Regions from separate parts of the Streptomyces sp. NPDC001750 genome, predicted to be linked through region 1. Evidence: riboswitches for the same ligand, from Rfam matches in the RefSeq annotation. Region 1 holds a riboswitch; the other holds the start of a gene.
What was found. A riboswitch is a leader RNA that binds a small molecule or an ion and turns the genes downstream of it on or off. The one in region 1 is predicted to bind S-adenosylmethionine.

Region 1 (7,709 bases):
CGCCTGACGTCGTTGACCGCGCTGCGCAGTTTGCGCTGGAGGGAGTCGGCCTCCTTGCGGGCGGCGTCCAGTTCGGCGCGCAGCCGTTCCGTCTCGCTCCTGGTCTGGGCACGGGCCCGGGCGAGCTCCTCGCGCAACTGCTCCAGCTCGCGGCGGCTCGCCTCGTCGGCCCGTTCGGCCTCGGCGCGCTGGACCTCCTCGCCCGCGGCGGCGACCAGCTTCACCCAGCCCACCGGGCGCAGCACATAGGCGGCCGCGGCGACGTCGACGGGATCGGCGGCCGCGGGCGGCGAACCGGATTCCAGGGCACGGGCCAGCTCCGGCTGCTGCTCCCCCAGCCGTTCACCGATGCGCTGCCGGAACAGCGCGTCGCTCTCCAGCGCCGCCGCCATCGCGTTCCCGGCGAACTTGGCGCGCCGGGTCGGCGTGAAGCGGGCGTACTGTCTCAACGGGGCCGGGAGTTCGCCGACCGTCAGACCGCCGAACGCGTCCGAGACCAGCGCGACGACCCGCCGTCGCACGCCTTCGGGCAGCGGGCGGTCGAGCGCCTCGACAGCGCCGTCGGCCGCCTCGGCCGGTTCGGCGCCGCTTGCGGGCCGCTCCACCATCCGTCACCTCAAAATCGATTGTCTGTGCGCGGCTCCGTCAGGAGTCGGCACCCGGCCTGGCGACCAGTTCGATCTGGTCCACCGCGTTGCACCAACGGCAACGCACCGACTCGATGGTCTCACTGACCACCTCGCGTTCCTCGACGGTTGCCTCCCCGGCCAGGTCGAGATGGACGTACTCGACGACCTTGGAGGAACGCGTCACGTCGAAGCGCGTGAGATTTCCGCAGAGCGTGCAGCGCCAGCGGGTCCCGTCGGTCGGCTGCGGAACCGTCGTCATCGTTGCGTCCTCTTTCGTCGATCCTGATGCCGTCTGTTTCAAGGATCTCGCGGTGCGCCGTCGAACTGCGGATTGTCCTGCCGTGCAAGGGGCCGCTCTGCTCACCACCGGCCCCTCTTAACCCTACGGCCTCGCCGCGTCCGCCCGACACGGCGAGGCGGTCTGTCCCGTTCCCTCCACTTGCGTCATGCTCTGTTCATGATCGATCTGCGAGTTGCGGCCGGCAGGCTGACCAGCGGACTCCTACGGACGGTCACCTCCGGCGGCCCGCTGGTCACCCACACCCTGATCGCGGCGTGCTGCCTGATCTTCGTGCTCGGCCCGCTCTCCGGCCTCCGCCCGCCCCAGGGCACCGCCGAGGCCGTGCTCGCCGCACAGGCCGGCTACTTCGAACGCTGGGGGGTGATCCCGAACGAGCTGTGGAACGGCTCCGGGCGCGTCCTGCTCACCCCGCTCACCGCCCTCTTCGTGCACGGCAGCTGGCTGCATCTGCTCGGGAACATGCTGTTCCTGTACGTGTTCGGGGCGATGACGGAGGAGCGCATGGGCCGCGCCGAGTTCGCCCTCTTCTACGTGGTGTGCGGCTATCTCGCGCTGGCCGCCTACGCCGCCGTGCACGCCACGTCCGACCAGACACTGGTCGGCGCCTCGGGGGCCATCTCGGCGGTACTGGGGGCCTTCCTGTACCTGTTCCCCAGGGCCCGGGTCACCAGCCTGTTCCCGTTCCTCTTCTTCCTGCCGCTGCGCTTCCCCGCCTGGATCGTCCTGATCTTCTGGTTCGTCCTGCAGTGGCTGGCGGTCCGGAACTCCGGCGACGGCGGGCCCGGCGTGGCCTATCTGGCCCATGTGGTCGGCTTCGCGCTCGGCTTCCTCTACGCATGGGGGCGCTACCGGCGTGCGGATAGAGTGAAGGCCCCAGCAGCGGCCACCGAGGGAGAGAACCAGCCGTGATCAGCGCGATCGTGCTCATCAAGACCAGCGTGGACCGGATTCCCGAGATCGCCGAGGCCATCGCCGCGCTGGACAACGTCAGCGAGGTCTTCTCCGTCACCGGCACCTACGACCTGATCGCCATGGTCCGGGTGGCCCGGCACGACGACCTGGCGGACGTCATCCCCGGCCGGATCAGCAAGATCCCCGGCGTCGAGGCCACCGACACGCACGTGGCCTTCCGCACGTACTCGCAGCACGACCTGGAGGCCGCCTTCAACATCGGCCTCGACGCGTAGCGTCCGCCTCCCGCACCCCGGTGGAGGCGGCGCCGCCTCCCCCACCGGGGTCACGCACCTCTCAGCCCCGGTCCGGCACGCAGCGACCGCCTTCGGTGCGGTAGGTCCACCGGGCGCCCTGACCGACCAGCTCCCTGACCGCCCGCACGAAGCGCTCGATGTGCTCGTCGGGCGTACCGGCGCCGAAGCTCACCCGGATCGCGTTGAGCGACCTTTCGCCCGGCGCGGCCTCCGGAGCGCCGCACTCGCCGACCTCCTGCGGGTCGCCGCCCAGCAGCGTACGGACCAGCGGGTGGGCGCAGAACAGTCCGTCGCGCACCCCGATGCCGTACTCGGCGGAAAGCGCCGCGGCGAAGTGCGAGCTGTTCCAGCCCTCCACCACGAACGAGATGACACCGACCCGCGGGGCGTCGTCGCCGAACAGCGAGAGCACCGTGACCTCGGGGACCTCGGCGAGCCCGGCGCGGACGGCGGCGACGAGCCGCTGCTCCCGGGCGACCAGGTCGTCGAAGCCCGCCTCGGTGAGCGCCTTGCAGGCGGAGGCGATGGAGTACACGCCGATGACGTTGGGGGAACCGGCCTCGTGACGGGCCGAGGTGGTGTGCCACTCGACGTCCACACCGCCGTCGGCCCGGCGGGCGACCTTGCGCGAGGCGCCGCCGCCGGCGAGGTACGGCTCGGCGTCCCGGAGCCAGTCGGCCCGGCCCGCGAGCACGCCCGAGCCGAACGGCGCGTACAGCTTGTGCCCGGAGAAGGCGACCCAGTCGACGTCCAGTTCGGTGATGTCGATGGGGTGGTGCGGGGCGAGCTGCGCGGCGTCCAGCACGATCCGGGCACCGTGCGCGTGCGCGGCGGCCGCCAGCTCCCTGACCGGCCACAGTTCGCCGGTGACGTTGGAGGCGCCGGTGACGCAGACCAGCGCGGGGCCGTAGGGGTCGCGGTCGGCGAGCGCCCGCTCCAGCGTCTCGACGGCCTGGGCCGGGGTGCGCGGGGCGTTCAGGTACGTCACCCGGGCGTCGCGCCACGGCAGCAGCGAAGCGTGGTGCTCGGTCTCGTACACGAACACCTGGCAGTCGGCGGGGACCACCGCGGCCAGCAGGTTGAGCGAATCGGTGGTCGAGCGGGTGAAGACGACCTGGTCGTCGGGGCGGCAGCCGAGGAACTCCGCGACGGTCTCGCGGCTGCTCTCGAAGAGGTCCGTGGAGAGCTGCGAGAGGTACCCGGCGCCGCGGTGGACGCTGCCGTAGTACGGGGCGTACGCGGCGACGTCGTCCCAGACGCGCTGGAGGGCCGGGGCGCTGGCGGCGTAGTCGAGTGCGGCATAGGTGACTTCACCACCCGTGACCAGCGGAACCGTTACATCCTTTCCCAGAACCGACAGAGGGGCACAAAGCGACTGGTCGGCGGCAGCGGTGAGGACAGACATGGCGAACTCCCGTAGAAGGCAGGCGAAACGCATGCGCCGGCGGATACGCGGCAGCGCAGCGGAAAGAGAAAGAGGGCGCGGAAAGGGCGAGAACGCCCTAGCGCATTCGCATGCTCACAAGAGACTCCCTAGGGACCAGGACCCCGGGGGTTGGCATTCACTGATGCCGAGGGGCCCGCGCTTGCCGCAGACCTCGCTGCCTGCGGCCTGGTCTTCACCCGGGGCACCCCGCCACGGACGGAGGGTTGCCGGACAGCGGGCCGGGGCCGTAGTCGCTGTCACTCATGACCTGCCTGCATCCTGCCATACGGATGCGAACGCGCAAGGGCGCGGTCCAGGATCCGGACCGCGCCCTGCGTCACATTCCGTCGGTTCGGAGGCTGTCGGATGTCCGATCGCTGCTCACCCGACGGGTGCTCAGGTGTTGCTGGCCGCCACCCAGCGCTCCAGCGCGCGCCGTGCCGCCCCGGAGTCGATGGACTCGGCGGCCTTCTCGATCCCGGCGGCGAGCTGCTCGTTCAGCGTGCCGTCCGTCGGGTCCAGGGCCACCAGCGCCGCGGCCGAGTTGAGAAGCACGGCCTCCCGTACGGGCCCGTGCTCACCGGCCAGCACCCGGCGGGCCACATCCGCGTTGTACGAGGGGTCGCCGCCGCGCAGTGCCTGGGCCGGGACCAGTTCCAGACCGATGTCGCGCGGGTCGAACGCCTCCTCGCGCACCGCTCCGTCGCGGACCACCCAGACCCGTGAGGTCGCGGTCGTCGTCAGTTCGTCGAGCCCGTCGTCGCCGCGGAAGACGAGCGCCGAGTTGCCCCGTTCGGCGAGGACGCCGGCGACGATGGGCGCCATCCGCAGATCGGCGACGCCGACGGCCTGGGCGCGCACCCGGGCCGGGTTGGTGAGCGGGCCGAGGACGTTGAACGTGGTCTGGGCTCCCAGCTCCTTGCGGGCGCGGGCCGCGTACCGCAGCGCCGGGTGGAACTTCACGGCGAAGCAGAAGGTGATGCCCGCCTCCTCGGCGACCTCGACCACGCGCCGCGCGCCGAGGTCCAGGTTGACTCCGAGCTTCTCCAGCACGTCGGAGGAGCCGCTCGCCGACGAGGAGGCGCGGTTGCCGTGCTTGACGACCTTGGCGCCGGTGCCCGCGATGACGATCGCCGACATCGTGGAGATGTTGACCGTCTTCGCGAGGTCGCCGCCGGTGCCGACGATGTCGACCGTGCGGCCGGGGACGTCGATGGTGTTGGCGTGCTCGTACATCGCGCGCACCAGTCCGGACACCTCGTCGACCGTCTCGCCCTTGGCACGCAGGGCCACCGCGAAACCGGCGATCTGCACGTCGGTGGCCTCGCCGCTCATGATGCGGTCCATCGCCCACGCGGTGTCGTCCGCGCTCAGGTCCTCGCCGCGCAGCAGCGGGTTCAGCACGCCGGGCCAGGAACGGTCCGCCACGCTGTCGCCGCCGCCCGGGGTCACAACGTTCATGGTCCGCTCCTGGGGTCCACAGCCGATAAAGGGTTCGGCTCCCACCCTATCGAGGGCGGGGGACAGCGAAGAGCCCCGTCCATCGGATGGACGGGGCTCCTGCTGTGGCGATCAGTTCAGGCGATCAGTGGTGACCGTGGCCGCTGGTGATCTCCTTGTACTCCTCGACGGTGGGCTTGGCGATCTGGTTGTTCTCGCCGTAGAAGCCCTTGCTGAGCCGGGCGCGCAGCTTCTGCATCGCGGAGACCTTGCGCTCGACACCGTTCTCGTCGACCGTCGGGCCGATCTCGAGCGGCTCGTACTGCTCGTGCTGGGTGAGCGTGTGCAGCTGCCCGGGAGCGAGCGGCTCGTGGATCTCGACGAACTCACCGTGCGGCAGGCGCTTGATGATGCCGGACTCGCGCCCGTGCAGCACCTTCTCCTTGTCGCGGCGCTGGAGGCCGAGGCAGATCCGCCGGGTGATGATGAACGCGATGACCGGGCCCGCGAAGATGAAGATCCGGATGAACCAGGTGATGGCGTTGATCGACAGGTGGAAGTGCGTAGCCCACAGGTCGTTGCCACCGCCGATGAAGACGATGACGTAGACGGTGATCCAGGCGACGCCGAAGGCCGTCCGGGTCGGGGCGTTGCGCGGGCGGTCCAGCAGGTGGTGCTCGCGCTTGTCACCGGTGACCCAGGACTCGAGGAACGGGTAGACCGCGATGATCGCGAGGACCAGTCCGAAGAGCGCCAGCGGGATGAACACACCCAGGACGAGCGTGTGACCCCACAGGTTGATCTCCCAGCCCGGCATCACTCGGATCAGACCCTCGGCGAAGCCCATGTACCAGTCGGGCTGGGCGCCGGTGGACACCTGGTCCGGCCGGTACGGGCCGATGGACCAGACCGGGTTGATCGTGGCGATGGCCGAGATGATGGCGATGATGCCGAAGACCAGGAAGAAGAAGCCGCCAGCCTTCGCCATGTACACCGGCATGAGGGGCATGCCGACGACGTTCTTCTGGGTGCGGCCGGGGCCGGGGTACTGCGCGTGCTTGTGGTAGACGACGAGGATCAGGTGCGCCACCACGAGACCGAGCATGATGCCCGGCAGCAGCAGGATGTGGATCGAGTAGAACCGGGCGACGAAGTCGTGACCGGGGAACTCCCCGCCGAACAGGAACATCGAGATGTACGTGCCGACGATCGGCACGGACAGGATCGCGCCCTGGGTGAAGCGGATACCCGTACCGGACAGCAGGTCGTCCGGGAGCGAGTAGCCGGTGAAACCGGTGAACATGCCGAGCACGAACAGCAGGAAGCCGAACAGCCAGTTGATCTCGCGCGGCTTGCGGAAGGCGCCCGTGAAGAAGACGCGCATCATGTGCACGAACATGCCGGCCAGGAAGATCAGCGCGGCCCAGTGGTGGATCTGGCGGACCAGCAGACCACCGCGGACGTCGAAGCTGATGTCCAGCGTCGAGGCGTAGGCCTCGGACATCCTGATGCCCTGCATCGGCTCGTACGAGCCGTGGTACACGACCTCGTTCATGCTCGGGTGGAAGAACAGCGTCAGATACACACCCGTGAGGATGATGATGATGAAGCTGTAGAGCGCGACTTCCCCGAGCATGAAGGACCAGTGGTCCGGGAAGATCTTGCGCATGTTGGCCTTGGCCAGGGTGTAGATCCCCAGTCGGCCGTCCGCCCAGTCGGCAACCCGCTCACCGGCGGGCGCCTTGCGATTGCCCGGCGCCGAGGAGCCGGGGGCTTGCGTGGTCGCAGTACTCATCCGCGCTCCCAGAATGCAGGACCGACGGGCTCTTCGAAGTCACCGAGCGCTTCGAGGTTGCCCTCGCTGTTCACGCCGATGCGCAGCTGCGGAAGGGCGTGACCGGCCGGGCCGAAGATGACGCGGGCGCCGTCGGAGAGGTCGAAGGTGGACTGGTGGCAGGGGCAGAGCACGTGGTGCGTCTGCTGCTCGTAAAGGCTGATCGGGCAGCCGACGTGGGTGCAGATCTTGGAGAAGGCCACGATCCCCTCGTGCGCCCACTTGCGCTCGCGCGCGTCCTTGATGTCCTCCGGACGGATCCGGACGATCATCAGCGCCGCCTTGGCGATCTGGTTGTTGAAGTCCTCCGCCTCCTCCGACAGGCCCTCGGGCATGGCGAAGGTCAGCGAACCGACCACGACGTCCTCGGGACGCAGCGGCTGCATGGTGTTCATGTTGATGAGCTGCTTGCCCTGGGCCCACAGCGACTTGCGGAGCTTCTTCTCCGGCAGCGGGCCGAGGTCGCGCAGCAGCACCACACCGGAGAGCGGCACCAGGGCCAGCGCGCCGAACATGGTGTTGCGGATCAGCTTGCGCCGACCGAGCGCGGACTCCTTGGCGCCCTGGGCGAAGTCCGCCAGGACCTTCGCCTTGACCTCGGGAGCGGCCTCGATCGGGTGACGCTCGTCGGCGACCTCCGCGTCGGACATCAGGGTGCGCGCCCAGTGGACGGCCCCGGCACCGATCGTGAAGAGGGCCACGCCCAGGGTCAGACCCAGGGAGAAGTTGAGCACGCTCACATGGCCGAAGGGCCAGATGTACACGATCTTGTCGACCGGGAAGACGACGTACGACGCGATGAAGCCGATCGTCGCCAGCATCGACAGCGTGAAGAACAGGGCGACGGTGCGCTCGGAGCGCTTCGCGGCCC
Region 2 (7,709 bases), on a different contig from region 1:
AACGAGGGCCACACCCTCGTGACCGAGGAGCTCTGCACCTGGCTCCTCGACCGGCTCCCGTAGCGTCGCGAACGCCGCGGACCCGCGAAGACCGCGAACGTCGTGGCGACGTCGTAGCGACGTTCGCGGTCTTCACGGCACGGATACGGCGCAGGCCCCCGGGACCAGGAGGTCCCGGGGGCCTGCGCTACAGCGAAGCTGTGCCGGACTTGCCGATCCCGTGGGATCAGAAGTCCATGTCACCGCCCGGCATGCCGCCCGGAGCGGCCGCGGCGGCCTTCTCCGGCTTGTCGGCGATGACGGCCTCGGTGGTGAGGAACAGCGCGGCGATGGACGCGGCGTTCTGCAGGGCGGAGCGCGTGACCTTCGCCGGGTCGATGATGCCCTCGGCGATCATGTCGACGTACTCGCCGCTCGCGGCGTTCAGACCGTGGCCGACGGCCAGGTTGCGCACCTTCTCCACGACGACGCCGCCCTCGAGACCACCGTTGACGGCGATCTGCTTCAGCGGGGCCTCCAGGGCCAGCTTGACAGCGTTGGCGCCGGTCGCCTCGTCACCCGAGAGCTCCAGCTTCTCGAAGACGGCCGAGGCCTGGAGCAGAGCCACGCCACCACCGGCGACGATGCCCTCCTCGACGGCGGCCTTGGCGTTGCGCACCGCGTCCTCGATGCGGTGCTTGCGCTCCTTCAGCTCGACCTCGGTCGCGGCACCGGCCTTGATGACGGCCACGCCGCCGGCCAGCTTCGCCAGGCGCTCCTGGAGCTTCTCGCGGTCGTAGTCCGAGTCGGAGTTCTCGATCTCGGCACGGATCTGGTTGACGCGGCCCTGGACCTGGTCGCTGTCACCGGCGCCGTCGACGATCGTCGTCTCGTCCTTGGTGATGACGACCTTGCGGGCGCGGCCGAGCAGGTCGAGACCGGCGTTCTCCAGCTTGAGGCCGACCTCCTCGGAGATGACCTGACCACCGGTGAGGATGGCGATGTCGCCGAGCATGGCCTTGCGGCGGTCGCCGAAGCCCGGGGCCTTGACGGCGACGGACTTGAAGGTGCCGCGGATCTTGTTGACGACCAGGGTCGACAGGGCCTCGCCCTCGACGTCCTCGGCGATGATCAGCAGCGGCTTGCCGGACTGCATGACCTTCTCCAGCAGCGGAAGGAGGTCCTTCACGTTGCTGACCTTGGAGTTGACGATGAGGATGTACGGGTCGTCGAGGGACGCCTCCATACGCTCCATGTCGGTGGCGAAGTACGCCGAGATGTAGCCCTTGTCGAAGCGCATACCCTCGGTGAGCTCCAGCTCCAGACCGAAGGTCTGGGACTCCTCGACGGTGATGACGCCTTCCTTGCCGACCTTGTCCATGGCCTCGGCGATGAGCTCACCGATCTGGGTGTCGGCGGCGGAGATGGAGGCCGTCGAAGCGATCTGCTCCTTGGTCTCCACGTCCTTGGCCTGCTCCAGGAGAGCGGCGGAGACGGCCTCGACGGCCTTCTCGATACCCCGCTTGAGGGCCATCGGGTTGGCACCCGCGGCGACGTTGCGCAGACCCTCGCGGACGAGAGCCTGGGCGAGAACGGTGGCGGTGGTCGTACCGTCGCCGGCGACGTCGTCCGTCTTCTTGGCGACCTCCTTGACCAGCTCCGCACCGATCTTCTCGTACGGGTCCTCCAGCTCGATCTCCTTGGCGATGGACACACCATCGTTGGTGATCGTGGGGGCGCCCCACTTCTTCTCAAGGACGACGTTGCGACCCTTGGGGCCAAGGGTGACCTTGACGGCGTCAGCGAGCTGGTTCATGCCGCGCTCGAGACCGCGCCGGGCCTCCTCGTCGAACGCGATGATCTTGGCCATGTGAAGTGGTCCTCCCGGACAGGGGTGGATTTTCTCCGGACCGAGTGGCGCCCGCGACGGACGGCCTGCGTACCGGTGGTTCCTTGCCCCACCGGCGCTGCGGACCTCACCGGCCCGGCCCAAGTTCTGTCACTCTCACCCGGAGAGTGCTAACGCCAATGATTAGCACTCGACCCCCGGGAGTGCAAGCGTCCCCCTCGGGATGTGGACAACCCCGAACGCCGGATCCAGGCGGAGGGCGGACACCCCGGAACCCGTACGGGCGCGTGGTCCCGGCCGGTCTCCCGCCGCGCCGAACAGCCAGGAACGTTCCTGGGCGGCCGGACCCCCGGAAGGTTCCGGGAACGCACGCGGGGCCCGCCCCTGGGTGCTCCCCGGGTACGGGCCCTGCGTACGTGAGTGGTGTCGTTGGTGGCCGACCGCGCCGAACTCAGCCGACGGCGAGCTTGACCATGTCCGCCTGCGGCCCCTTCTGGCCCTGCGAGATCTCGAACTCAACTCGCTGACCCTCTTCGAGGGTGCGGTAGCCGTCCATCTGGATCGCGCTGTAGTGGACGAAAACATCCGCACCACCGTCGACCGCGATGAAGCCGTACCCCTTCTCCGCGTTGAACCACTTGACGGTGCCCTGAGCCATGCCTAACTCCCCTATTACTGGCCCTTGCGCAGGACCGCACTTCGCGGACCCGGGTCAGAACTCACCCTCCGACAGGAGAGGGTGTGTGCGCCGGAACGCGTCGACCGCGGCTGAATGTATCTGCCCAACTGCCCTCTGCAACAGGTCAATCGGACGAGAATTCCGGGCAGCATCGATCGCCCGGATCTGAAGAATTCACAAGATCCCGGGGCAAGTCGGGCCGGGCAAAGGTGACTTATGACGCAGGAAGATCACACACTTTGGCCACTTCTTATCGTGACCGGGCGCATTCTCATTGGCGGGCGGCACGCGAAGCTGGGGGGACTTCCCCCACTCTACCCCGCTCAACCATGCAGAATTGCCCCCTCCGTTTTCTCTCGGAGAGGGCAATTCGGATAACTCGTGAAGTCGTCCCGGTCGGAGACCGGCCAATGACCGACGACGGCGACCGACCGGTGACCGGCCGCGGTGCGGGGAGCCTTCGGACCGTCAGCAGCCGCCCGCCACGGCGGGGATGATCGAGATGCCGGCGCCGTCCGGGGTCGCCGTCTCCAGGCCGTCCTCGAAGCGCACGTCGTCGTCGTTCACATACACGTTCACGAAGCGGCGCAGCTTGCCCTGGTCGTCCAGGACGCGGGCGGCGATGCCGGGGTGGTTGCGCTCCAGGGACTCGATGACCTGGGAGAGGTTCTCGCCCTCGGCCGGGACCTCGGACCGGCCGCCCGTGTAGGTGCGGAGGATGGTGGGGATGCGGACCTTGACGCTCATGATGGGTGTGCCTTTCTTCGGTCGCGGTGGGGATCAGGCGGTGGCGAGGCCGGCGGCGCGGAACGCGTCCAGGCTCGGGCGGATCGTCGCGGTCGCCTGCGAGGTGGCGGCCACCGCGTCCAGGGTCTTGAGGCCGTCACCGGTGTTGAGGACGACGGTGGTCAGCGACGGGTCGAGCACCCCGTTCTCGATCAGCTTCTTCGTCACACCGACCGTCACCCCGCCCGCCGTCTCCGCGAAGATGCCCTCGGTGCGGGCCAGCAGCTTGATCGCGTCGACGATCCGCTCGTCGTCCACGTCCTCGACCGCGCCGCCGGTGCGCCGGGCGATGTCCAGGACGTACGGGCCGTCGGCCGGGTTGCCGATCGCTAGGGACTTGGCGATGGTGTCCGGCTTCTGGGGCCGTACGACGTCGAGACCGGCCTTGAACGCGGTGGAGACCGGGGAGCACCCCTCGGCCTGGGCGCCGAAGATCTTGTACGGCTTGTCCTCGACCAGCCCCAGCCCGATCAGCTCCTGGAGCCCCTTGTCGATCTTCGTGAGCTGCGAGCCGGACGCGATCGGGATGACGATCTGGTCGGGCAGGCGCCAGCCGAGCTGCTCGCAGATCTCGTACGCCAGGGTCTTGGAGCCCTCGCCGTAGTACGGCCGCAGATTGACGTTGACGAAGCCCCAGCCCTCCCCGAGCGGGTCGCCGATGAGCTCCGAGCAGAAGCGGTTGACGTCGTCGTAGTTGCCCTCGATGCCGACCAGCTCGCCGCCGTACACCGCGGCCATGACGACCTTGCCCTGCTCCAGGTCGTGCGGGATGAACACGCAGGAGCGGAAGCCGGCGCGGGCGGCGGCGGCCCCCACCGCACCGGCGAGGTTGCCGGTGGAGGAGCAGGAGAGAGTGGTGAAACCGAAGGCTCGGGCGGCCTCGACGGCGATCGCGACGACGCGGTCCTTGAAGGAGTGCGTCGGGTTGCCGGAGTCGTCCTTGACGTACAGGCCACCGGTGACGCCCAGCTCGCGGGCGAGGTTGTCGGCCTTGACCAGCTTGGTGAAGCCGGGGTTGAGGTTGGGCTTCTCCGCGACGTCGGCGGGGACCGGCAGCAGCGGCGCGTACCGCCAGATGCTGTTCGGTCCGGCCTCGATGCGCTTCCTCAGCTCCTCCGGGGAGCCACTCGGCAGGTCGTACGCCACTTCGAGCGGCCCGAAACAGGACGCGCAGGCGAAGATCGGACCGAGTGCGAAACGCTCGCCGCATTCGCGGCAGGAGAGCGCCGCGGCGGGTCCGAGATCGAGGTCGGCGGGCACGGTGCCGGCGGAGGAATCGTCGGCGGAAGAGGTGTTCGCTGGAGCGGTCGCAGCGGTCTGCACGGCCATGATGGGGGAGGCCCTTTCTCCTCATCTTCCTTGCGACGCGTTTCGTCGCAAGCCGGAATTGGCACCTTCCCCACCGTGACCTCGCGGTCGGCAGGAGGGTTGCCGGGACGTCAACGGGCCGTTCCCTCAGTCCCTCTGGATGAGCGCTGTGGCACTGGAGCGATGCTCCAGGCATTTGTCGGCGGACCGACCCCGGCATGCGACGGTCGTCCGCGTTGTTCAAGACTGTAACCGAAGCACCGGACCGTCGAGATAGTCGTCCGAACCGCGAGATGGATCACATACAGGGAGTATCGACCGTGCTGGAAGAGGTCGAACGCTGGCTGACCAGGCGTTCCTGGTCGGCCGCCGACCGTCCGCTGGACCGCCTCCTGGCCGCCAAGGCGAAGGACCCGCGGCGCGGGAGCGTGAGTGTCGTCCTGCCGGCGCTGAACGAGGAGGCGACGGTCGGCGGGATCGTCACGACGATCCGGCGCGAGCTGATGGAGAAGATCCGGCTGGTCGACGAACTCGTGGTGATCGACTCCGGTTCCACGGACGCCACCGCGAAGGTGGCCCGGGAAGCCGGTGCCCGGGTGGTGCACCGGGACGACATACTCCCCCGGATACCCGCCGTGCCCGGCAAGGGCGAGGTGCTGTGGCGCTCGCTCCTGGTGACGCACGGTGACATCGTCTGCTTCGTCGACGCCGATCTGAGGGACTTCTCGGCGGACTTCGTCTCCGGCATCGTCGGCCCGCTGCTGACCGACCCGGAGGTCTGCCTCGTCAAGGCGATGTACGACCGGCCATTCGGCAACGGACCCGTCGGCCCGGCCGGCCCCGCCGAACCCGCCCCCGGAGGGGCCGCGGCCCAGGGGGGACGGGTCACGGAGCTGGTGGCCCGGCCGCTGCTCAATCTGCACTGGCCGCGGCTGGCCGGCTTCGTCCAGCCGCTGGGCGGCGAGTACGCGGCGCGCCGCTCCCTGCTCGAACAGCTGCCCTTCCCCGTCGGGTACGGGGTGGAGCTGGGCCTCCTCGTCGATGCACTGCACACGGTGGGCCTGGACGCGCTGGCCCAGGTCGACGTGGGTGTGCGCAGACACCGCCACCAGGACGGCCAGGCGCTCGGCCGGATGGCGGCGACGATCTACCGGACCGCCCAACTGCGCTTGTCCAGGGGTCACTTGGTGCGCCCGGCGCTGACCCAGTTCGAGCGCGGCGAGCACGGCTTCGTCCCGCGCACCCATGCGGTGGACACCGAGGAGCGGCCCCCGATGCGCGAGATCGAGGAGTACGTCTCGCGCCGTGCGGCGTGACGCGAGCGCGCACCGTACGACACCACCGCGGAACCGCGGAAACCATGGGACCGTTCACGGGGCGCCCGTGGGGGCACGGGAAACCGTCGGGAACCACGAGAGCCGTGCGCACGCCACCCGGGTGCCGCCGAACGTCGTCCGGCTTCGCACGTTTGAGTGGTTCCTGATCGGGCTAGATTCCGCAACATGGTCCCCGAGCACGAAGCCCAGTCCGCCGAAGCCGGTGTTCTCGTCGCGTCGAACCGCGGCCCGGTGTCGTACACCCTGAGGACGGACGGAACGCTCGACGCGAAGCGTGGCGGGGGCGGGCTCGTTTCCGGGCTGAGCGCCGTCGAGGACAAGCTCTGGGTGTGCGCCGCGCTCGGCGACGGGGACCGCGCGGCGGTCCGGCGCGGGGTCGGCGAGCCGGACGTGCGGATGCTCGACATCGACCCGGCCGTCCACACGGACGCGTACAACGGCATCGCGAACTCGGTGCTCTGGTTCCTCCACCACATGCTGTACCAGACCCCGCTGGAGCCGGTCTTCGACCCGGAGTTCCGGCGGCAGTGGGCGTCGTTCGAGACGTACAACCGGGCCTTCGCCGAGGCTCTCGCCGAGGAGGCGGGCCGGGGCGCGGCGGTCCTGGTGCAGGACTACCACCTGGCGCTGGTGCCCGGCATGCTCCGCGAACTCCGCCCCGACCTGCGGATCGGCCACTTCTCGCACACCCCGTGGGCGCCCGTCGACTACTTCCGGCTGCTCCCCGACGACATCGCGGAACAACTCCTGCGCGGCATCCTGGGCGCCGACCGTGCGTGCTTCCTCACCCGGCGCTGGGCCGACGCGTTCACCGCCTGCTGCACGGAGTTCCTGGGCGGCACGGGACGGACCGGGATCGGGGTGCACGGACTCGGCGCGGACGCCGACTTCCTGCGCCGGCGCGCGCACGAGGCTGACGTGGACGAGCGGATGGCCGCGCTGCGCGAGCAGATCGGCCCCGGACGGAGGACGATCGTGCGGGTGGACCGGACGGAGCTGTCCAAGAACATCGTGCGCGGCCTGCTCGCCTACCGCACGCTCCTCGACGAACGGCCCGAATGGCGCGAGCGCGTCGTCCATGTCGCCTTCGCCTACCCGTCGCGGCAGGACCTGGCCGTCTACCGCGACTACACCGCAGAGGTCCGGCAGGTCGCCGACGCGATCAACGAGGCGTACGGAACGCCGGGCTGGACGCCGGTCGTACTGCACGTCAAGGACGACTTCGCGCGCTCGCTCGCCGCGTACCGGCTGGCCGACGTGGCCCTCGTCAACCCGATCCGCGACGGGATGAACCTGGTCGCCAAGGAGGTCCCGGTCGTCTCCGACCACGGCTGCGCGCTGGTGCTGTCGCGGGAGGCGGGGGCGTACGAGGAACTGGGCGACGACGCGGTCGTGGTGAACCCGTACGACGTGTCCGCCACGGCGCGCGCCCTCCACGAGGCGCTGACGATGGCGGACGGCGAACGCGCCGAGCGCACGCGGCGGCTGGCCGCGGCGGCGGTCGCACTGCCGCCGCAGCAGTGGTTCCTGGACCAGCTGGCCGCACTGCGCGACTGACGCTCCCGGCGGGGAGCGAAGCGGGCGGCCCCGGGCGACCGGCCGGGGCCTGGCACGGTCGACGGAACGGCCGCGGACGGCCGGGCCGATCGGGCCGGCAGGGACGGCCCGGGGCGGCCGGAACCCACGGATCCGGTGTGGGCGAAACCTGCGGATCCGGCGTTGACGCTCCCGTCAACGAGACGCGATCGTGCGCAGTTCCAGCTCGTGTCCC

Region 2: linked by a shared signal. The riboswitch ahead of thrC (threonine synthase) and the one ahead of ACFYY6_RS09065 (aminotransferase class V-fold PLP-dependent enzyme) in region 1 are both predicted to bind S-adenosylmethionine.

Annotation. Positions count from the first base shown of each region.
Region 1 is NZ_JBIAUE010000004.1:175,252-182,960, forward strand. Features, by position in the region: gene ACFYY6_RS09045 (NYN domain-containing protein) at 1-605, opposite strand, end outside; gene ACFYY6_RS09050 (hypothetical protein) at 646-888, opposite strand; gene ACFYY6_RS09055 (rhomboid family intramembrane serine protease) at 1,087-1,839, shown strand; gene ACFYY6_RS09060 (Lrp/AsnC family transcriptional regulator) at 1,836-2,117, shown strand; gene ACFYY6_RS09065 (aminotransferase class V-fold PLP-dependent enzyme) at 2,179-3,543, opposite strand; SAM riboswitch class IV at 3,716-3,833, opposite strand; gene trpD (anthranilate phosphoribosyltransferase) at 3,961-5,025, opposite strand; gene ACFYY6_RS09075 (cytochrome bc complex cytochrome b subunit) at 5,150-6,799, opposite strand; gene ACFYY6_RS09080 (Rieske 2Fe-2S domain-containing protein) at 6,796-7,709, opposite strand, start outside.
Region 2 is NZ_JBIAUE010000019.1:17,015-24,723, forward strand. Features, by position in the region: gene ACFYY6_RS25995 (hypothetical protein) at 1-63, shown strand, start outside; gene groL (chaperonin GroEL) at 227-1,849, opposite strand; gene ACFYY6_RS26005 (cold-shock protein) at 2,280-2,486, opposite strand; gene ACFYY6_RS26010 (MoaD/ThiS family protein) at 2,976-3,254, opposite strand; gene thrC (threonine synthase) at 3,288-4,622, opposite strand; SAM riboswitch class I at 4,641-4,768, opposite strand; gene ACFYY6_RS26020 (glucosyl-3-phosphoglycerate synthase) at 4,922-5,917, shown strand; gene ACFYY6_RS26025 (trehalose-6-phosphate synthase) at 6,104-7,495, shown strand; gene ACFYY6_RS26030 (hypothetical protein) at 7,670-7,709, opposite strand, start outside.